One region of the Desulforapulum autotrophicum HRM2 genome, then DNA from elsewhere that is predicted to be linked to it. Evidence: predicted binding sites of a transcription regulator. Region 1 holds the regulator's gene; each other region holds the start of a gene.
The links. The regulator sigma-54, encoded in region 1, starts transcription at its own class of promoters, with help from an activator protein. The targets are predictions, from matches to a motif close to TNTGGCACANTTTCTGCTNT.

Region 1 (7,489 bases):
GATAAATGCACCCGAAGAGCACATGGGTGCAAAGGTACCTGTGGTGACCACATCAACGGCCCTTGCCGCCTCGACAGGACCCTCATTTTTCACTATGTCTATAATCTCTTCGGCTGTTACAACAACAGCCTTGCCATTTCTGATCCGCTCGTTGATCTCTTGATAGGTCTTGTTGATTTTATAATCACCCATTTCACTGATGCCTCTGTTTGAGATAATATTTTGAGATAAATATTTTTTTTTGACCCATTTTCATATGAAACGCCCACAGATGTATTGCAATCGGATGCATTGCAATCAGAGGCGTGTATCATTTGCTACGGTCAGAACAGATACCATGTTCCGGCCCTACCAATTATTTCAACTGGGTTTCAACCCCTTTTATGTTGTACTCAATATTGTTTTTGATCCAGGTAGTATCCCACCATTCCACAGGATTTACAAACACGTTGTTGACGGCTACGCCAAAATGAAGATGATCTCCGCCGGCAAGGCCTGTTTCCCCCGTCTTTCCAATGATATCGCCCCTTTTGACTATATCCCCCTTGGATACTGAAATAGCACTTAAATGGGCATACAGGGTGGTGAGTCCGAATCCATGGTCAATGAGAACGGTATTGCCGAAAATCCCCACATGTTCAGTTGCAAGGATTCGTCCATTGTTGGCAGCAGGGACAGGTGCCCTTGAAACCGAGGCAAGATCAATACCCATGTGAATCTGCCTGTCAATCTCCTTGCCATTGAACTTGTAAATTCTGTGATCGGCAAAATTTGCCCGATTGGCAGACCCTGGCAGCCGTAAAAACGCATTCTTCCAGAAGAGCGTATTCTCAGTTGCCTTTACCGGTTCAAGCACGGTTTTAACGTTTCCTTTTCTTACCACCGTATTGATGTAGAGATATTTTGCAAGCAGGGGATTTTCAGTTGAGTCAAAGGTCGTACCACTGATGTCAACGTCAAACTCGGGTATCTTTTCGGCTAAAAAACCCTGGGAAATATTCAACGTATCGGTCTTAAACTTCCGGTCCCGAATGTAGTGAAAGAACCCCCGCCTGGAAACATTTCCGGCAAGATCCTCGGCCTTGACTTTCATCTCTGTCCCCGGCCCCTGCTCAAAACTTAGGGCAAAAAAGGCGGCAAAAACATTCTTATCCTTGAACATACCGGGGTGGCCCGGAAAAAAATTATCCCCTACCACCACGCCACTGGTAATGTTGTCTTCAAAAAGCCTGTACACAATGAGCCCTACTCCACCCCGGGTCACATTGTGTTTGGTGGTCAAAACCTCAATCCGGGGAGGTCGGGTATCAATGGTCACCGTTCGTTCGACAGTCACGGTATTGCCCCTATTCCAACCCCGCCAGGAGTAATCGGAGACAATTATCTTTAAAACAGCTTCACCATCCTGCATCCCGAACTTTTTAAACGCCACAGGCACTTCAACAGCCTGGTCAAGCACCTGGGAACCCATGAAAAGCCCCTGGTAACCAAGGGGTTGAAAATGCTTATCTAAAAGGGTCACTTCCTTGCCCGCTTGAACAAGCGCCACATTTAAATGGCGAAGACCGGTTCCGACATCTCGAGCCCTGAGAGAAACAGTATAATCCTGTTTTAAGTAGGGCGAAGGAAGCGCCACCTCAACAACCGGCGCCCTGCCCTCAAATTCGCTGAAAAAGAACCATCCCAAAGGCAGGACAACCACCAAAATAAAGGTAATAAACAAAAGCTTTTTCACTCAACACACCTATAACCAAAAAAAATTTAACCCCAATGAAAGTTGGAGTAAAATAACAGCAATAGACCAAGTTATCAAGGCATTTTCCATTGTTGACTTTTCAACCACCAAAAGATAGCCTATGTGAAACATTTACCTTGGAGCGTTTACAAATGGACACCTTTTTTTCCACCCAGACACCCGCTGCCGGCGATTCATTTCTTCTCATTGCAGGCCCCTGCGTTATCGAAGATTATGACACCACCTTTCATACGGCAAGCCAACTTAAAAAGATAACCGATGGGCTGGGTATCCCCTTTATCTTTAAATCATCCTTTGACAAGGCCAACCGGAGTTCCATCGACTCATACCGGGGGCCTGGATTTGAAAAGGGCCTTGAGATCCTGGCAGCCATCAAGCAACAACTTGGCGTAAAGATCATTTCCGACATCCACCTGCCCGAACAGGCAGGGCCTGCTGCAAAGGTCCTTGACGTACTTCAGATCCCTGCATTTTTATGCCGTCAGACAGACCTCATCACTGCTGCGGCCCGAACGGGAAAACCGTTGAACATCAAAAAAGGTCAATTCCTGGCACCCCTGGAATGCCGCAATATCATCAAAAAAGCCCAAGCAGCTGGATGCACCCGGTTAAGCATTACTGAAAGGGGATCAAGCTTTGGATACAACAACCTGGTGGTGGACTTCAGGGCCATTGACATCATCAGAAGCCTCGGTGTACCGGTTGTCTTTGATGCAACCCACAGCGTACAGCTCCCGGGGGGCGCTGGAACCACCTCTGCAGGGGATCGAAAATTTGCCCCCACCCTGGCCCGGGCCGCCATTGCAGCTGGTGCCGACGGACTTTTCATTGAGACCCATCCCGACCCTGACCGGGCACTTTGTGATGGACCCAACTCCGTCCCCCTTGCTCAGATGCAGTCGTTTCTTGAACCCCTTATTGCCATCCGAACCGTGGTGGCCCCCCTGATCCAGGCATCCTGACATGAACGTTGAAACACACCCCAGTCTTGAAGCCCAACTAAAACAGATCAAGCTGCTGCTCCTGGACGTGGACGGCGTCCTGACCGACGGTGCCATTACCTACACGGACCAGGGCGATGAGATAAAACGGTTCAGCGTAAAGGATGGACTTGGCCTGCGGCTTCTCATGGATGCCGGCATCAGGGTGGGAATCATCACGGGCCGAAAATCCCAGGCCCTTACTGCAAGGTGCAACAACCTGGGGATCAATCTACTGTACGACGGGATTAAAAACAAGGTGACAGCCCTTGAAACCATACTCGACACAACCGGATTCAACGCCTCTGAAACCGCTTTTGCAGGCGATGACCTTCCAGACATCTGCGTCATGGCACGGGTTGGGCTTGCCATAGCTGTGGCAGACGCAACAGACGAGGTCAAACAAGCAGCCCACCTGGTAACCCGTAAAAACGGGGGGGGTGGGGCCGTCCGGGAGGTGTGTGAACTAATACTTAAGACCAGGGGGGAATGGAATGACATCATCAACCGGTTCTCCCGATAAAATCCGTCCATGAAACGTAAAATCAACACACCCAAAAGGGTAAGAATCGTTCTGGTGCTGCTGCTGTTCTTTCTGACAGCAGGCATTGGTGGGCTCTACTATAAGCAGCGTTTTTTTTCTGGAGACCTTGTTCTGAAAAAGATTTCCGTCGACTCCAAGGCCACTTTGCTGCTCAACAAAATGCACCAGACATCAACGCGCAACAGTATTAAAGAATGGACCCTTGATGCCTCATCTGCAAAGCTTTTAAAAGATGAGAACAAGGCCCAGATGACCGACGTGCGTGTGGTCTTTTTCACCGACAACGCAAAGGAAATCCACCTTTCTTCGACAAATGGACTCCTGGATACCAAAACCCACGACATGAGCTTTTCCGACAACGTCGTTGTCACCTATGACCAGTACACCCTGAAAACTGCTGAGTTGCATTATGACAAGAAAAGACATATACTCTATTCAAATGTTCATATCAGCATCATGGACAAGGAATCGATCCTTGAAGCGGATACAATGGAGACAGACCTGGACAAAAACACGACCAGGCTCAGGGGAAATGTTAAAGGAACTTTCAGTGAAACATTTAATTTTTTTAATGGTATGGGCAGTGATTCTTAGCCCGAGTCTTATTTCAGCCCAGACAGCTGACAACCTCCAGGACAGAAGCCTTCACATCACTGCAGACGCCATGACATCTGAAAGGGACAGCTCCTTTGTGGCGTTTACAGGCAATGCCGTGGCAACCAGCCAGGACGATGTCATCCATGCCGATGCCATAAAGATATTCATATACACGGAAGATGAGAGAAAAAAGTTAAGCAAAACCGACGAGCAGAACATCAAGGAGATCATTGCCACGGGGAATGTGACATTCACATCCCAAGACCAAAAGGCATTTGCCGACAAGGCTGTCTACACAACATCAACCCTTGTGCTGACTCTGACGGGTGACGCTCCCAGGGTAATCACAGGTGAAAGCTTTGTCACCGGCAAAAAAATCACCCTGTTTCGAAGCAATGGCAAGGTGGTTGTGGAGAGTGGGAAAGACCAGCGGGTCGAAGCACTGTTCAACCCCGCGGACAAAAAGAAAAATAAAGAGGGTGAATGACAAGACTTGCGTTGAAAAATCTTGTTAAGACCTACAACGGTCGAAGGGTAGTCAATGGTGTTAACATTGAGGTCAACCCTGGGCAGGTGACCGGCCTGCTGGGGCCTAACGGTGCCGGCAAGACAACCACATTTTACATGGCCGTTGGAATGATCAAGCCGGACAAGGGTCAGGTTTTCCTTGACCACAATGACATAACAGACTATCCAATGTACATGAGGGCAAGAAACGGCATCGGGTACCTTCCCCAGGAGGCATCCATATTCAGGAAACTCACCGTACGTCAGAATATTACAGCCATTCTTGAGGTCCGGCCCGATGTTGAAACGAACGTCAATGCCAAGGCAGACCGCCTCATGGAAGAGTTGGGCATCGCCCGTCTTGCCGATCAAAAGGCAAGCGTGCTCTCAGGCGGAGAACGAAGACGGCTTGAGATTTCAAGGGTGCTTGCAACCGACCCTTTGTTCATCCTTCTGGATGAACCCTTTGCCGGGATTGACCCCCTGGCCGTGTCAGACATACAGAAAATCATCACCCACCTCACTGAACTTGACATCGGGGTTCTGATATCTGACCATAACGTGAGAGAGACCCTTGGGGTGTGCAACTTCGCCTATATCATGAATCAGGGAGAGGTGATTGAATCGGGAAACCCGGAAAAAATCACCTCCAGCGAAATTGCAAGACGATTCTACCTTGGAGATAAATTTAGGCTCTGATTATGGCTTTAGGACTACAACAAAACTTAATACTCACCCAGCAACTGGTGATGACCCCCCAGCTGCAGCAGGCGATAAAACTACTCCAGCTCTCCCGGCTGGAGCTTGCCGGGATGATCGAGCAGGAACTCGAGGAAAACCCGGCCCTGGAAGAGAGCATTCAGGAAATAACCCAGGCAGAGGCCCGGGAGATTGAACGTGAAGCCGACACCAAAGACCAAAACGAGGACCTGAAAGAGGTCACCATTGAGGAAAAACTTTCCCAGGACACGGACTGGGAAAGCTATATCAACGAATACAACTCAACGGGAAGGGTTCACTCGGAAAGAGATTTCCAGGAGGCCCCCAATTACGAGGCATTCACCTCAGCCAAAAAGACCCTTGAAGATCACCTTCAGTGGCAGCTTCTCATGAACAGCCCAACCCCTGATCAGGAACAGATAGGAAGCATGATCATCGGCAGCCTCAACGTTGACGGATATCTTTGTTCAACGGTTGAGGAAATTGCTGAACCCGGGGGTTTTGAAATCGAAGCCGTTGAAGCCATGCTCAAAACCCTGCAAACCTTTGACCCGCCCGGTGTCTGCGCAAGGGATCTCAGGGAATCACTGCTCATTCAGATTACGAGACTTGGCATCGAAGATCCGATGCTTGAACGGATCATCACCCGGCACATGAAAAACCTGGAGAACAAAAACTACAAGAAAATCGCAAAGGATCTAGGCATATCCATAGATCATGTGGTTTCAGCCGTGAACGTCATCAAATGCCTGGAGCCCAAACCAGGTCGAGAGTTCAGCACTGAAGAACCCCAGTACATTATTCCAGACATCTATGTATACCGGGAAGGCGATGATTTTAAAATTGTCATGAACGACGACGGCCTGCCCAAACTGAGGATAAACCGTGTATACAAAGAGGCAGTCGCCAAGGGCACCAAGATATCAAAAGAGACCAAGACCTACCTCAACGAGAAGATGCAGAGCGCTTCCTGGCTCATCAAAAGCATCCACCAGCGACAGAAGACCATCTATTCTGTCATGGAGAGCATCATCAAGTTCCAGCGGGAATTTTTCCTCAACGGGATCACCCAGTTAAAACCCATGATCCTGAGGGACGTGGCCGAAGATATCCAGATGCACGAATCAACCATCAGTCGGGTCACAACCAACAAATACGCATACACCCCCCAGGGGTTATTTGAACTTAAATATTTTTTCAATAGTTCCATCTCAAGAACTGATGGTGATTCAATGGCTTCGGCAAGTGTCAAGGACAAAATCAAACTTATTATTGAAAAGGAAGATCCTCAAAACCCCTACAGCGACAAGCGACTGACAGAGATATTAGAAGAGGCTAACATCAACATAGCCCGCAGAACCGTAGCCAAATACAGGGAGATGCTTCACATTCTTCCGTCAAGTAAACGTAAACAATTTTAGGGAGGTTTTTTTTATGCAGACATCCGTCACTTTTAAACAGATTGATCCTTCCGATGCATTAAAATCCTATGTACAGAAAAAGGTAGACCGATTTGACAAAATGCTTGAAAGCCCGGCAGAGGCAAACGTGGTTCTGTCCGTTGAAAAGATTAGACACATTGCCGAAATAACCCTTGTGTGTGACCGATTGAAGATCCATGCAAAGGAGGAGTCTGAAAACATGTACTCGTCCATTGACACCCTTATGGACAAGGTGGCAGGCCAGATAAAGAAAAACAAGGACAAGATGCGACGCCACATGTCAGGCAACAAGGCAAGCATCAAGGACAATGATATTCTCCTCACCCCTCCCGAGGCCGCCTCGGACACCTCCACTCCTGAAGTGATCATGGAGGCCATTGACGTAAAACCCATTGACATCGATGATGCCGTTATGGAACTCAACTCTGGTAAGGAAAATTTCTTTGTGTTCAGCAATGCAAGGACAGAGCGTGTCAATGTTCTCTACAGGCGTAACGACGGAAAGCTTGGATTGATCCAGCCCCGCAGATAGCAAATTGCCAGGAGATTATGAAACTATCAGAACTATTACCAAGGGGTGCCATCATCCCGGACCTTGCATCAAAGGATAAAAAAGGCGTTCTTGAAGAACTTGCAATTTGTGTCGCTCCCATGGCCAGGACCGGGAGCGACGAAATTGTAAGGGTTCTTCTGGAAAGAGAACAACTTGGCAGTACAGGTATCGGTGGCGGAATTGGAATTCCCCACGGCAAGCTTGCCACTGTCGACTCCATAGTTGTCGGGTTCGGTTTGAGCCGCAAGGGAGTCTCATTTGACTCCCTTGACCACAAACCGGTCCATATTTTTTTCCTGTTGATAACCCCTGAAAACTCCACAGGAAGTCACCTGAAAGTTCTGGCACAGATTTCAAAGCTTCTCAAAAAGGACCACTTTAAGGAAAGCC
Region 2 (7,489 bases), 2.0 Mb from region 1:
GTTTCCATCCCCTGGAACGCGCAGAATTTCTCCAGGGGTCTGATTTTCATTTCCCCTGCAAAACGGGCACTCAGATACCAGCGACCGCGAGTCAAAACTTGCAGAACCTGGTTTCTTTTCAGGCCGGTTTCCTCTTTCCGTGGCAATTAGAACAGATTCTGCCGGAATAATCGGATTGATGCGGATTTCACGAATTTTTTGATCAACCATTCATTTTCACCTTCATTTTGTAGTTATAAATTCCAGTGAAAATATCATACAGGAAAATGTTCAAAAAAATGTGTTTAAAAATGAAATTTTTCTGAAATATGGGACAAAGGAGAGTGGTCGACCAGGTGGTCAGACAGTTCAAGAACCTCGGAATAAATTTTGGAATCCAGACGTTTTATCCAGCGTTTGGGCAACGATGAAAAACCGTAAAGGGCGCCTGCAACCATGCCGGCTATGGCGCCGGTGGTGTCTGCGTCCCCCCCCTGGTTCACCGTATTGACAAGGCATTCTTCAAAGGTGTTGGTTGAAAATAAAAAATGAAACACGGTCTGGACCGTATCCACCACATAGGCGGAACTATTGCCTGGGTAGGGCTGATACCCGAAAACCGGGTACTGGATCACAAAATCGCGGGTAAGGGTGCGCAGATCGTCAAGGGTATCACCCATGATGGCCCTGTGAACCAAGTGGCCAAAAAAGATACAGGCCGCATCGGACAGGGGGTTGTTGTGGGTGATATGGGCCTGCTCCACGGCGTGGCGGGCAAGGGTTTCTCCATCCCCCAGGGTATAGAGTGTAACTGGAACCATGCGCATCAGGGCGCCGTTGCCGGCATCCCAGCGGCTCGGCGGCACTTCAAGGGTTTTGTGAACAATATAGTTCCTGATCCCCCTGGAACAGGTGGAACCGATGTCAATGGGCCGGCTTTTCATCCAGTCGGCAAAACTGTCTGCAATGGCGGAAAGATCCCACCCCCTGGAATCTCGAATGGCCCGGCCTAGGAAGATGGACATTTCTGTATCATCGGTTACCTGACCCGGTTTCAGATACAGCCATCCTTTCCCGATGATCTGGTTGTGCACCCCGAATTGAACCTTGATCTCCCGGGGAGTCATGAATTCTGTGGTGGCTCCCAGGGCATCGCCCAGGGCAACGCCGATGAATGCAGCCCTGGCCCTGTCTTTAATTATAGGCCAATCCAATTTCTGAAACCTGTCCATCCATACCCCCTGTTGATTTTTTACACCAGACGTCTGGTGATGTCATACTCTCCGCCAATGACCAGAACTTCCTCTTCTCCCCTTAGAATACCTGCTCGGAGAAAGGAACCATCAAAAAATATTTTTGAAACAGGCACCCTGACTTCCATGACAAAGGTTCCAAATTCCCATGCCCGTTCAAAATCGTGGGTAAACGAATTGAGGTTGTTGAGCCGGACCACGGCCCGCTGGTTGTCTGTCCGGGCAAGGATTTCATGTTCTGAAAAATCGTAAATGCCTCGGAACAGGGTGATATGGGTGACCTGGGGATCACGACGTTGGATTTCATACTGAACAAATTCATAGAGAAGGTCCAGCTGGGAAAAGATGGCATTGGTTCGGGATGCACCTCCCATGCGGTCCTTGAGGTAGGCGAGGTATTCATTGCTTTCTTTGCCCTGGATGCGGCCGCAGTGATAGGTGGGCACAAGCCCCATCCTGCTCTCCACCCATCCTTTCATCACAGCCCCTTCAACAGAACTTGCATTAAACAACCACCCCCGGAGAAATCTCAGATAGCTGTGTTTCAGGTTGACCTGCCCGTCGGGATCACCTGTTTTTCGCCATTGGTGAAGATGAAAGGCGACCTCCATGTAATCCTGGAAAGTACGGGCCCGCTGCTCCCAGGTTGTCGATTTATCCAGGAGCTTGAAAAAATGGGAATGGGTGGCCCGGACCCCCTGGATACTCAGGGGCATTGGGTTGTCATTAAAGTCACGGGAACCAATGATCCAGGGCGTTAAACTGCACAGGCTGAATTGACAATTGCCGGGATTGTTTTCAGTTTGAGTCCCTTGAAGGTCTGTTTTTTTTCGGTCTTTCCAGGTTTTTAAACCGCCGGGATCCGCAATTTTTCTCACTGTCCGTCTTTTCTCCTTTTACCCAAACTTTTGCCATTGCCGCCGCCCTGAACAAAAGCAACAATTGGACCAGGGATCGATTTTTATGGCTCAAAGCCCGGTCAAGGTTGATTCCAGGCTGCCATGGGGTGGGAAGGTCTGGAAACCTTCCTGGCGGATAGCGTTTTATATCTGATTTTATATTACATATTTGTAATCAAATCATAGATTTTTAACAAAAATGAAATATAATTTTTTATAAGTTTATTTTGGTTTTAATGTGAATATATTTATATGTTTTAATTACAGCATGTTGTAGTTTTTTGTGGGTATTTTACTTGGGTGGCACTTCCTATGCAATGCTCTAAAATATTGGGAAATGGTTGCAACCGGCAAATGGAAGAACAACCGACCGAGCCCGATTCTTTCCATGTCATATCAGTAAAAAGGCCTTAAGGGGCAAAGGAGTGCAGGGCAATGCCAGTTAATGATGCAAAGAGATTTCTAAAATCGATTACAGGGCGTCCGGAATTCATGAAGGATCTGAATCAGTGCCAAAGCCCTGAACAGATTGAAACACTGCTTGGGGAAAACGGGTTTGAATTTGATTCCGCAGAGTTTGTTGAGGCATGGACCCGTGAAGTCGCAAGCTCCCCGACTGAGGATTACCACCATCATTTTAATGAACTCAGAATGTGGTGGGAGATGCTCAACCGGTTCTGAAATCAACAACAGAACGCAATCGGTCCATAACAGGATGCAACAGGGAGACCTAAAATGGGACACATATACGAAGCTATTTTTGAATACGGCAGAAAATGTTTGAAAACTGCATGCGGCGCAGAGAAAAACGATGACCTTTGAAGTGATCCACAGAATGATAGAAACCGCGCAGATCATTAAAACCCATGTGGTCTCGTCGTACACGGGAAATCCCGTTGTTCATCCGATGGCATTTCACAGATAAATAAAAGACTTTACGACCATATGAGCATTTGTTAGCTATTGCTCAAAGACAAGTGATTTCTGTTGTTTTTTGAACTGCAAGTCCCTAATTCACTGACAACCCCATAAAAAAGGATCCAACCTATGAAACATTCATCGCGATCAAAACGTCTTTTGATTCCATTTCTGGTATTGACCCTGTGTGTCACCCTGTTCTCTTTTTCGGCACGGGCAGCAGACACCCCGGAAATTACCGTTTTTGCAGCCGCCTCCACCACCAACGCCATCACCGATATTATCGCCCTGTTTACCGCAGAAAACAAGGGGCGGGTCACCACCTCCTTTGCCTCTTCTTCCACCCTGGCCAAGCAGATCAACCAGGGCGCACCGGCTGATGTGTATCTCTCAGCCAACCCCAAGTGGATGGGTTTTCTGGAGAAGAATAATATGATTGAACCCGGCACTCGGTTTGATCTGCTCGGTAATCGACTGGTCTTGATTGCCCCCCTGGACAGCAGCATGGATGTCACAATTACTTCTGGTTTTAACCTGGCAGGACTTCTGGGACAGGAAAAGCTGGCCATGGGTGACCCGGACCATGTGCCGGCGGGCATCTATGGGAAACAAGCCCTGACCACCCTGGGCGTGTGGGAGAGCGTGGCTTCTAAAGTGGCACGGGCAAAGGATGTACGGGCAGCCCTGATGCTGGTGGAGCGGGGCGAAGCCCCCCTGGGGATTGTCTATGCCACGGATGCTGCCATTTCCAAAAAGGTAAAAGTTGTGGCCTTTTTCCCTGAAAACAGCCACCCAGCCATTACCTATCCTGTAGCCCTGGTTTCTGGAAAGGCGACCCCTGGGGCCCGTGCTTTTCTTGAATTTCTCAAAACCAGTGCGTCAGGGGCTGTTTTTGAAAAATACGGTTTTTCCCTGCGGTAATGGAATTTCTGAAGCTGACATCCGTTGAACTGGAAGCCCTGCGTCTGAGCCTTTGGATCTCTGGGTGGGCTGTTCTCGGCAGTCTGGTACCTGGGATTCTGGTTGCATGGGTCCTTGCCAGGAAGCAGTTCCCCGGCAAGGTCCTGCTGGACGGGTTGGTGCATCTGCCCCTGGTGGTTCCGCCAGTGGTCACAGGGTATACCCTGCTGCTGCTCATGGGCCGGAGGGGAATTCTGGGAAAATGGCTGTATGATCTCACAGGTATTGTGTTTGCGTTTAACTGGAAAGGGGCGGCCCTGGCATCCGGGGTCATGGCATTCCCCCTGCTGGTAAGGGCGGTCCGACTCTCCATTGAAAACGTGGACCAGGGGCTGGAACAGGCTGCACGAACCCTGGGTGCCGGCCCCATTGATCTGTTCTTTACCGTGACCCTGCCCCTGATATTTCCGGGCATCATCACCGGCATTATCCTTGCCTTTGCCCGAAGCCTGAGCGAATTCGGGGCCACCATTACCTTTGTCTCCAATATACCAGGGCAGACCCAGACGCTTCCTTTAGCCCTTTATACCCTGACCCAGGTACCGGATGGGGAAGCCGGGGCCCTGCGGCTTTGTATCATTTCTGTTGTTGTTGCCCTGGCGGCCCTGGTTGTTTCAGAACTTTTGGCTGGCCGTATGGAACGGCGCATGCGAGGAAAAAATAGATCCCATGTTGGACATTGATCTTAAAAAAGTACAGGGCGACTTTACCGTTGAAGCGGCTTTTGTTGCCAAGGGCGCCGGCGTCACAGCCATGTTCGGTCATTCAGGGGCTGGGAAAACCTCGATTATCAATATGATTGCAGGACTTTCACGCCCGGATGCAGGCCATATCGTGGTCAATGATCATTGCGTGTTTGACGGTGAAAAAAATGTCCATATTCCGCCTGAAGGTCGGCGTTTCGGTTATGTGTTCCAGGATGGCCGTCTTTTCCCCCATCTGTCTGTGCGCAACAACCTTGTCTACGGAATGAAGCGGGTGCCCCCGGGGGCCAGGTATATTGAGTTTGACCAAGTGGTGGATCTCCTTGGCATCAGCCATCTGCTAAAACGCCATCCTGCCACGTTGTCAGGTGGTGAAAAACAGCGGGTCGCCATTGGACGTTCCCTGCTCACAAGTCCTGTTCTGTTGATTATGGACGAACCCCTTGCGTCCCTGGACCAGGCACGTAAAAGCGAAGTGCTTCCCTTTATTGCCCGGCTACCCAGGGAACTCAGGGTTCCCATTCTTTACGTTACCCATTCCGTTGATGAAATTTTAAACCTGGCAGACACCCTGGTTTTTCTTTCCAACGGAAAAACACTGGCTGTGGGCAGTGTGGAAACGGTTTCGGCCAGGGATGATTTTCAACGTCTCACAGGCGGTATGGAGGCCGCTGTTGTGGTCTCAACCCGGGTTGATTCCCATGACCCCGGGGCCGGTCTGACCCGGCTTGAATTTCCAGGAGGGATGTTGAGTGTTCCCCTGGTAGACCTTCCGGTCAATGGGACTGTGCGTGCCAGAATTCATCCCCGGAATGTGGGCCTTGCCCTGGAAGCCTTTCCTCGCACCAGTTTTCAGAATATCTTCCAGGGAATAGTTACAGGGATCAACGATCCCTGTAACGGATCCCTGGTGAACGTTTCCCTGGACATCGGCATTCCCCTCATGGCCACCATTACCCCCCGGGCCCGGCAGGAACTGGATTTAAAGCCGGGAACCCGGGTGCATGCCATGATTAAAAGCGTATCCGTCTCCCTGGGATACGTTGCAACCTGACGGGCGAAGCGTTTCCAGAAACAGAACCAGTAACAGGAGAAATACATATGGATGAAAACCCGATCATGGTTCGAAATGCCGATACAGAGGATCTGGACGTCCTTGTTGGTCTTTTGAAACAATTGTTTTTAATTGAAAAGGACTTTAACTTTGATGGGGAAAAGAATCGCCGGGGTATGGCTTTGATGTTGGATGGATGCGGCAAACACCGGGCTGTTAAAGTGGCTGTGCACAACACTGAAATTGTGGGCATGTGTACGGCCCAGACCCGGATATCCACTGCAACAGGGCGCATCACGGCAGTTCTTGAGGATCTGGTGGTGGATGCCGATCACCGGGGCAGGGCAATTGGAAAAAGTTTGTTGCATGCCATCGAACAATGGGCCCAACAGCGGGGTATCACCCATCTCCAGCTCCTGGCCGATAAAAACAATGGACCCGCCATGACCTTTTACAAGCACTTGAAATGGCAGCAGACGGACCTGGTTTGTCTGACCCGGGAGATTTAAAGTCTTCCGGGCCTGATCTTTTTATGGGTTTCTAACGCAGTTTGACTGCGGCGTTTTCGGCTGCCAGCATGACATGGTAGCTTAATGGAGATGCCGTCATCAGCGGATGTGTGGCATACTGCATGACGGCCAGCTGTTCAGCCGTGAGATTGGCCTGAATTGCCGTGGCAATGATGTTGACCATGTCAGAAGCTGCATCGCCTCCGCTCACGTGACCACCGATTACCTGATCGTTGTCCCGTCGAAAAAGAAGCTTGATCTTCATGTCTGAAACAGAACCCGGCAGATGACCGGGATGACGGTTGGGCGTTGTGACCTCACCCACGACAAATTCGATGCCCTCTTCTGTTGCGCTTCGGCTGGTCATGCCTGCGGCGGCGACGGATCTGTTTCCAACCTTGGTGCTGAAGGCTCCCAGGGCGCCCATGGTCACACGACTACGGCCTTTGCAAAGATTTGAGGCTGCAATCATCCCTTCACTGGCGGCAACGGATGCCAGGCGAATGCCACTGGGTTTGCCCGTGATACAGGAGAATTTACTGGCACAGTCACCAGCGGCATAAATATCTGCGTCATCGGTCTGCATGTATTTGTCAACCTTGATTCCATTACGAGGATCGGCCTCAAGGCCACATTTTATGGCCAGGTCAATATTGGCCTGGGCGCCAATCCCGATGACAACGGCATCGGCGGTGATGATTTCCCCGTTGGCAAGCTTTACCCCTTTTATTCCCCCGTTGCCGATCAATTCCTCTGCCTGGCAATTTGTCTTGACCATGACCCCTACTTTCTTAAGCTCTTCCTCTATTTCAAGACAGAATTCCTCTTCACAGGCCAGCATCAGGCAACGGGGCATCATTTCCAGAACGGTCACTTTTTTTTCAATCCCTGCCTTTTGCCCCATCAGGGCAATCTGTTCGGCCATTTCAACCCCGATGAAGCCGCCGCCAATGACAACAACGTTCCGGGCAGGAGTCAGTGCTGTATAGACTTTTTGAAGATAAACAGGATCCTTTTTGACGGTGAATACATTGGTTTTGTCAATACCGGCAAGTGGGGGCACAAAGGGCTTGGAACCCGTGCTGATAATGAGTTTGTCATAGCTGATACGGTCACCATCGGAAAAGACAACCGCTTTGTCGGCACGATCAATATCTTCAACCTCCCTTTGCAGGATCTCAATGCCCTGATCAATAAAACCCTGATCCGGGAT
Region 3 (7,489 bases), 1.3 Mb from region 1:
TTCAAGCCTTGCCAGAACCGGGTGAACAATATTTTCCGTCAGATCCTGTTCTCCACCGGAAATAAAAATTTTATTGCCCTCAAGACTGTAAGTCCCGTCACCGTTGTCCTTTGCCATGGTGGTAATCCCGGCAAGGTCGGAACCTGCATCGGATTCGGTCAGGAGCATGGTACCGGCCCATTTTCCAGAAAGCATATTTTTAAGGTGTAGATTCTTCTGCTCTGGAGTGCCAAAGGTCTCTACAAGCTTGGATGCCCCATGGGTCAGAAGATTGTAAAGCATGAACGAGTTGCAGGCACCGTAAAAGTACTCGTTGGCTGCCATGGCAACGGTCTTGGGCATTCCCTGGCCACCCCATTCCGGATCGTCGGTCATGGCAAGCCATTCGCCTTCATTGTATGCTTTCATGACCCGGTGAAACCCTTCAGGGACCTTGACCGTGCCGTTGTTGAACTCACACCCTGTATCGCTTGGCTTCTGCAGGGGCAGAATCTCTTTGATGGCAAGATTCCTTGCCTCGGAGACAATAAGATCAACCGTCTTTTTTCCAAATTCATTAAACCTTTTGTGCTCACTGAGGGCTTCCACGTTAAGCTGTTCGTGGAGTACGAAATCAATATCTCTACGGTCCGCAATTAGTTGTGCCATTCCTATCGCTCCTTAATGGTGTGTTGTCAGCAGGTGTTTTATTGATGGATATTCAGTTATAGGGCATCATGCAGCCTTAACCAGGGATGATGTCTGATTTCTATGTACCCAGATTCTCATTTTCTCAGCCTCTTTGATCAACTGATCCCGAAAATCAGGATGGGCGATGCTAATAAGCGCTTCTGCCCTTTCCCACGTGGATTTTCCCTTCAGGCAGACCTTGCCGTATTCGGTGACAACATAGTGGGTGATGGTTCTTGGCAGGGTGACAATGCTGCCGGGATCAAAGACCGGGCGTATTCGGGAATGAACCTTTCCCTCCTTGTCTGTCACGGTGGAAGAAAGACAGATAAAAGATTTTCCTCCCTTGGAGTGATAGGCGCCATAGGCAAAGTCAAACTGTCCACCGGTTCCCGTAATCTGCCGGTACCCGGAAGATTCCGATGAGACCTGGCCATAAAGGTCCACCTCAATGGCATTGTTTATGGAAATAGTTTTATCGTTGGATGCGATGTTACTCAGTTTATTGGTGTAGTCTGCCGGATAACTCGCACAGGAAGGATTGTTATTAATAAAGTCATAGAGGCGCTGACTGCCCAAGGCAAAGGTGTAAACAAACTTACCAGGGTCCAGGTTTTTTTTAAGATTGGAGACCCTTCCGGCTTCAAACATCTCAAGATAGGCATCTACCAACATTTCCGAGTGAACACCAAGGTCTTTTAGATCAGACTCAGCAATGAGTTTGCCCACGGCATTGGGCATGCCACCAATGCCAAGCTGAATGCATGATCCGTCCTCTATCTCCTCAACGATGAGGTCGGCAATCTTTCTGTCAACATCGGAAATCTTTGGAGATCCAATGGTCAAGATCGGCTGGTTTTCGGTTTCAACTACATAATTAACCTCTGAGATATGAACCGATTCCCCTGCTCCACCAAGGCAGTTGGGCAGGGTGGTATTCACCTCCACAATAACGGTTTTAGCATTATCAATGATGGCCCGCTGGAACGAATTACCAATGCCGAAATTAAAATTGCCCTGATGATCCATGGGAGTGGTCTGTACCATGCAGACATCGGTTTTGATGTTTCTGCCGTAGTGCCCCGGACCTTCGTTGTAGGTAAAGGGAATATAGTAACAGTTATGGTGGTCGTGATTATTACGATCTCCACTGCTGAAATGCCAATTGTTATAAGTCATGCTGTTGCCCTTAGCACTGGCCATGGCAACCTTGGCTTTTCCGGGAAAGGCAAGGGCCCTTACATTGACATGCTCTAGTTCATCCACACGCGCTGCCAGGGCCTCATCAAGGGTTCTTGGGGCCGTGCAAAAGGCACCATAATCAATCCAGTCTCCGGATTTAACAACCTGTACGGCTTTTCTTGCGGTTACTAATTTTTGTCGATATTGTTTCAGAATCGGTGATGTAAAACTCATTTCAGTAAATTCCTCTTGTTTGTTTTATGTTGATAAACTTGCTTGAGAATTTAACCCATGAATCAAAATATCCGTCCAATGGTCCCGGAAAATAACGATGTTCAGCCACCATTAATAGGACACGATTAAGACCATTGTTCTCTGACGTTGTAAATACAGCAATATAAGTGCCACAGAAGGGTTAATGAACACAACCTACTGTAATTTAATAATTTTTTTCAGTAAATTGACCTGGAAATTCGTGTCTGTCATTCAGGAGGGGACGTTACTGTTTCGCCACACATAAAACCGGATAAAACGACAACCACCTGATAATAAAAGCTTTTACAACTTCACGTGGCGATTCTACCACGCCATGGGAAGATTTTGCCACGGCTTCTAAAAAAAAGAGCCTATAAATCCAAGGGCAAAGGGCAATTGCTCTGGATAAGAAAGATTCCTGCTGTCCTCCCCATGGGTATACATCGCTTCACCTGAATTAAGGGCTCAGTGCAGCTGTCTTGTTTTTTGTTAAGTCTTTTGTTAACATGAAAGGCTTGAAAAATTTGATTATGGATGCTTGGAGGCAGCTGGATTTCAACACCATTTTTGATAAATCATGCAGACATAAGGGGATATAGCCCAAAATAAATGTATGGATAAGAACCGAAATGGCAAAATTTAAATATTTTAAAAAGCTGACCTCGGATATCAATGGCAACATCACCCTGTCTGCAACCCAGTTTAGGTTGTTAGCCCTGATTGATGAAAACAAGGAAATCGGATTAATCGCCCGTGAATCAGGAATGGATCTCCCAGATTTTAAAAATCAGCTGATGAAATTGTATGGGATGGGCCTTATTACACCTGTTGTCAAAAAGAAAATACAGCGCTACAGCCCGGAATTATTGAAGGAACTCACCTCAATCCTTACCTATTACGTCGGCCCTGTAGCAAATATCATCATGGCCGATATTCTTTCAGGTATGAACATCACGGATAAAAAAATTTTGGTCAACGATATAGAAGAACTGCTTTCCAAAATAAGTGATGAGATTTCCGATCCAGGACACAGGATTGAATTCAACGAAAGAGTTAACGACCTGTTGTCAAGAACCCGATAATCAATAAAATGAGAGGCTGTTATGATTGTTGCCTGCAAAAATTGTGGAAAAAAATACACCGTTGATGAAAAGAAATTTAAACAAAACACCGTCTCGTTCAAATGCATAGCCTGCGATACGCTCTTTACCGTAGAAAAACCAATTGTCAATTATGAAAACGTCACCTATGCTGAAGACATCCCCCTAACCACGGCAACAGGACAAAAAAAACCCATCAAATTTGGGCTCTACCCCAAAACCTTCCTTATCATGCTTTTGATCAGCCTTATTCCGGTCGGTTTATTTTTCATGATCACCTACAGTGAAACCAGTGCCAGGGTAGAAGCAGATACACAGCTTTTAATGCAGCAGTCCACTTCTGGGCTTCTGAACCATATTGACGAATGGGTGGACAAAAACAAACGCTTGCTGCAGATGGTTTCCAGGCTCGACGGGATCAAATACATGGATCCGACCGAACAGACAAAAATATTGGAATTAATACACGAACAATACCCCTGGATATACCTTGCCTTTACCCTGGACATCGACGGGATGAACACGGCAAGGAACGATGGTAATATTTTAAAAGATTACTCGGACAGGTCTTATTTTAAGGATATACAAAAGGGGTCTGCTTTTTCCTGGCAGACCCTCCTAGGAAAGACATCTCAAAAGCCTGCTCTTGTTCTGGCTGTACCCATAATGAACAATGGAACGATGGTTGGTGTGATGGCTGGTGCAATGACCACTGAAGCCATTTCACAATCCGTTGCAAAATGGACAAAGGGCAAAACCGGTTTTGCCTTTCTTGTGGACGAAAAAAACAAGGTGATTGCCCACCAGGTAAAACAATATGTATTAGAAGAAAAAAACCTTACAGACAACCCTGTCTTTTCTTTATCCGACGGAAAGATATCGGGGTTTGGCGAATTTATGGACAACAAGGGCTCGCTGAATATTGCCTCTTTCAAAAAGAACAAGCTGGGCTGGAATATGGTTGTCCAGCAAGAAAAAAATGAGGCATATGCGACACTGCTGAAATTTCAGAAATATATTCTCGTATTTTTTTCCTTGACCATCATAATTGTGGCAATTATCGCCTGGTTTTCTGCACGTTCAATCAGCAAACCAATTATTGAAATGACAGATGCCGCAACCCGCATGAGCCTTGGAGATCTTGATGTCCAAATCAAGATACGGTCAAAAGATGAAATCGGAATGCTTGCCAGGTCAATTGTCAGGATGCAGACAAGCCTGGCCTATGCCATGAAACGACTTAAAACCCTTTAAATGGATGAAATAGGAGTACCAGTTGAGTTAAGTAAATTGACTCCCGGTACCCCGCTTTTCAGGAAGGACTTCTTGAAATTTTTGCCTCGTCAAAGGAGGCCATCTCAGTCATAATTCTGCAGGCGGTCTCTGCCAGATCAATGGCCAGGGCCGCACCTGTTCCTTCACCCAGCCGCATGCCCAGGTCCACAACCGGTTCAAGGCCCATGTAGGCCAGGGCCGCTTCCTGGGCTTTTTCCACAGACTGATGGCCAGATATAAGGTATTCCCGGATATCAGGACAGATCAGATAGGCGATGAGCCCGGCTGCCGTTGAAATTACCCCGTCCAGGACGACTGCACATCCCTCTGAGGCCGCAGCCAGGGTCGCACCAGCGATGCCGGCAAGTTCAAATCCCCCAAGGGTTCTCAAAATGTCAAATCCGTTTTCAGGATCAAGATGATGGAAATCAAGTACCCGTTGGATCACCTCTGTTTTGTGGGACAGCCCCTTGTTGTCCACCCCGGTGCCCCGGCCTGCAGCCTGGGCAGGGCTGATGCCTGTTACAGCGGATATAATTGCCGAAGCGGATGTGGTATTGCCAATGCCCATTTCCCCAAGGCCCAGAATCTGAACCGGAACCTTTCCATGAATGGAGAAAAATGCCCGAATCCCGTTTTCCAGGGCCTGGACAGCCTGGGGAGCGGTCATGGCCGGTTCCAGGGCCATGTTTCGGGTACCCGGGGCTACTTTGGCCAGAATCAGGTCTGGATGGGGAGCAAAGGTTTTTTCCACGCCCATATCCACCACCTTCATCTCAATTTCATAACGGCTGCAGAGGACATTGATGGCGGCCCCGTGATTAAGGAAATTGTCCACCATCTGCCCCGTGACTTCCTTTGGGAAGGCCGACACCCCTTCTTCGGTGACGCCGTGGTCACCGGCAAAGACCAGTATGGCCTTTTGTTTTATTTCAGGATGCAGACTGCCCTGGATTACGGCCATCTGGATTCCTAAAGCCTCAAGTTTGCCTAAAGCCCCAAGGGGTTTGCTCTTGTCATCCATCTTGGCCCTGGCCTGGGAGGCCATATCCCGGGGTGGCCGGACAGCCTGGATAATCCTGGTACATAACGGACTTTTTGACAAAGAATTTTCTATTACACATGGAGACGCCCCATCCCGTTTTTCGGCCGGTTTTTTCGGCTGAAAATGGTGGGAACCGGTAAAATCCAGGATATATTTAAGGGTTTGCCCCTTGAGCACCTGGGGCAGAAGTTCTGGGGCCCGTTCCGGGACGACCACCTCTTCAATAAGCCGATTTAGAGACACCCCGTGGGAAAGAAGAAAGGGCAAGGCCTTTTCAATATCTGATTTTTTCATCCCATAGGCCCCCGCCAAGACGGCTTCTTTGTAATGGACCAGATTCAGCAGGTTGGTTTCCACGGACTCATTTTTGGTAATCCCGGAAAAAAAAGAAATATATCCGCCCTTATCCACCTTGGTAATGGCCTGACAAAAGGCAATGTAATCCGGGCAGGTATTGATCACAATGTCAAAGAGGCTCTCATGGGTTTCTCGGGCGCAGTCCAGGCCTTCGGCTTTCAGAATGGGACTTATTTTTTCAATTTTTGCCGCATTTTTTTCCAGGATAAAAGGAATGAGGCCCAGGTGTTTTGCATAGATGGCCGTGATAAGCCCCATGGTTCCCCCGCCGTAGATGAGTATCTTTTTACCCGGGGTCGCAGGCAGTTTTTCAAAGGCATTGACCACGCAACCCACGGGCTCCGCAAAACACGCCGCATAAAGATCCAGATCCGAAGAAACAGGAACGAGGCTGGCCAATGGAAGAACGGCCCGGTGTGCAAATCCCCCGTCGTGGTGGAATCCTGTGATCTTCATCCCGTCACAAAGATTTTCCCTGCCAGCCCGGCAGTAGTGGCAGGTACCACAGCTCTTTCCGGGCCAGACAATATACCTGCGGCCCTGGTCATCCCGGACCACCATCTCATGTCCCAGAACCCTGGGAAAGATCAGGTCCCTATGGCCCTGTTCCCACATTTTGGCATCGGTTCTGCATACGGCACAGGCCAAAACATCCACCAGGACTTCATCCGATCCCGGGGCCATGGGAGGCAGGGGACGAATTTCCAGCTGCTTCAGCCCTTTGAGCACCATTTGAATCATTATAAATCCTCTTCAGTTAATACCAGTTTTTTGATTCGGACGGCTTCATATCCCCGGGCCTTTGCCTCTCGTTCAAGTTCCCTGACATGGGCCAGGTGGTCCATGGGGTATACCGACGCCTTGTCCAGGCCAACTTCAATAAATTCATCGGGTTTTATCCTGAGATACCCTGTGCTGATTTTGATGATCAAAAGTTCCATGTCTATCTCCTTGACGAGGCTAAGTCAAACCAGGGAATAAAGTTTTTCCAGCCCTTTTTCAGAATCTGTGTTCTGGGCGGTCACCCAATTTTCCAGGGTGTCAAAGGCCTTGCCGCTTTCAAGGAGGACAGCGGCCTTCTGTATACCCTGGTCCAGGTTGTCAACCTTACCCGCAGCCAGGAAAATCAAGCCGGCATTGAGGAGGGTGGCATCTTTTCTGGCCCCGTTTTCCCTATTGGCAATGAGGCCTGCAAACCGCCGGATCTCTTTTCCAAGTTCAAGTTCTGGTCTCAAATCCTCATAGTTTGGGGTCGATAATCCCAGGGATACCGGGTCAATGGTGAATTCAGATATTTCACGTTTTCCCGTATCACCGTCGGTCTGGATCCGCGCACAATGGGTGGGCCCGCAAACGGATGCCTCATCCATGCCAAGGCCTGCGCCCGCCACTTCTCCGTAAAGGACAATGGCGCTGTGGTATCCGATCTGGGCCATCACCTCTGCCACGGGCATAATCATCTGCCTGGCATAGACCCCCCTGACGCCAATGGCAGGAAGGGCAGGATTGGCAAGGGAGGCGGCAATGTTCAGGGTAGAACCGAAAAAAATTTGTGACAGAATTCGTCCCAGGGCATTGGGATGGATATGGGGACTCATGCCGTTGA

Region 2: the regulator sigma-54 is predicted to act here: its motif matches at 2,431-2,450, upstream of HRM2_RS04845 (Nif11-like leader peptide family natural product precursor).
Region 3: the regulator sigma-54 is predicted to act here: its motif matches at 2,241-2,260, upstream of HRM2_RS07975 (acetyl-CoA hydrolase/transferase family protein).

What each region holds. Positions count from the first base shown of each region.
Region 1 is NC_012108.1:3,167,801-3,175,289, forward strand. It holds gene HRM2_RS13760 (homocysteine biosynthesis protein) at 1-192, opposite strand, end outside; gene HRM2_RS13765 (M23 family metallopeptidase) at 356-1,735, opposite strand; gene kdsA (3-deoxy-8-phosphooctulonate synthase) at 1,888-2,718, shown strand; gene HRM2_RS13775 (KdsC family phosphatase) at 2,720-3,259, shown strand; gene lptC (LPS export ABC transporter periplasmic protein LptC) at 3,269-3,874, shown strand; gene HRM2_RS13785 (LptA/OstA family protein) at 3,831-4,364, shown strand; gene lptB (LPS export ABC transporter ATP-binding protein) at 4,361-5,083, shown strand; gene rpoN (RNA polymerase factor sigma-54) at 5,086-6,525, shown strand; gene hpf (ribosome hibernation-promoting factor, HPF/YfiA family) at 6,539-7,078, shown strand; gene HRM2_RS13805 (PTS sugar transporter subunit IIA) at 7,096-7,489, shown strand, end outside.
Region 2 is NC_012108.1:1,120,405-1,127,893, forward strand. It holds gene HRM2_RS04830 (galactose-1-phosphate uridylyltransferase) at 1-210, opposite strand, end outside; gene draG (ADP-ribosyl-[dinitrogen reductase] hydrolase) at 285-1,211, opposite strand; gene HRM2_RS04840 (NAD(+)--dinitrogen-reductase ADP-D-ribosyltransferase) at 1,232-2,110, opposite strand; gene HRM2_RS04845 (Nif11-like leader peptide family natural product precursor) at 2,567-2,812, shown strand; gene modA (molybdate ABC transporter substrate-binding protein) at 3,179-3,970, shown strand; gene modB (molybdate ABC transporter permease subunit) at 3,970-4,692, shown strand; gene modC (molybdenum ABC transporter ATP-binding protein) at 4,679-5,767, shown strand; gene HRM2_RS04865 (GNAT family N-acetyltransferase) at 5,815-6,276, shown strand; gene HRM2_RS04870 (FAD-dependent oxidoreductase) at 6,308-7,489, opposite strand, start outside.
Region 3 is NC_012108.1:1,840,203-1,847,691, reverse strand. It holds gene HRM2_RS07980 (acyl-CoA dehydrogenase) at 1-648, opposite strand, end outside; gene HRM2_RS07975 (acetyl-CoA hydrolase/transferase family protein) at 715-2,085, opposite strand; gene HRM2_RS07970 (hypothetical protein) at 2,736-3,188, shown strand; gene HRM2_RS07965 (cache domain-containing protein) at 3,210-4,460, shown strand; gene cobT (nicotinate-nucleotide--dimethylbenzimidazole phosphoribosyltransferase) at 4,519-6,624, opposite strand; gene HRM2_RS07955 (hypothetical protein) at 6,624-6,824, opposite strand; gene trpD (anthranilate phosphoribosyltransferase) at 6,849-7,489, opposite strand, start outside.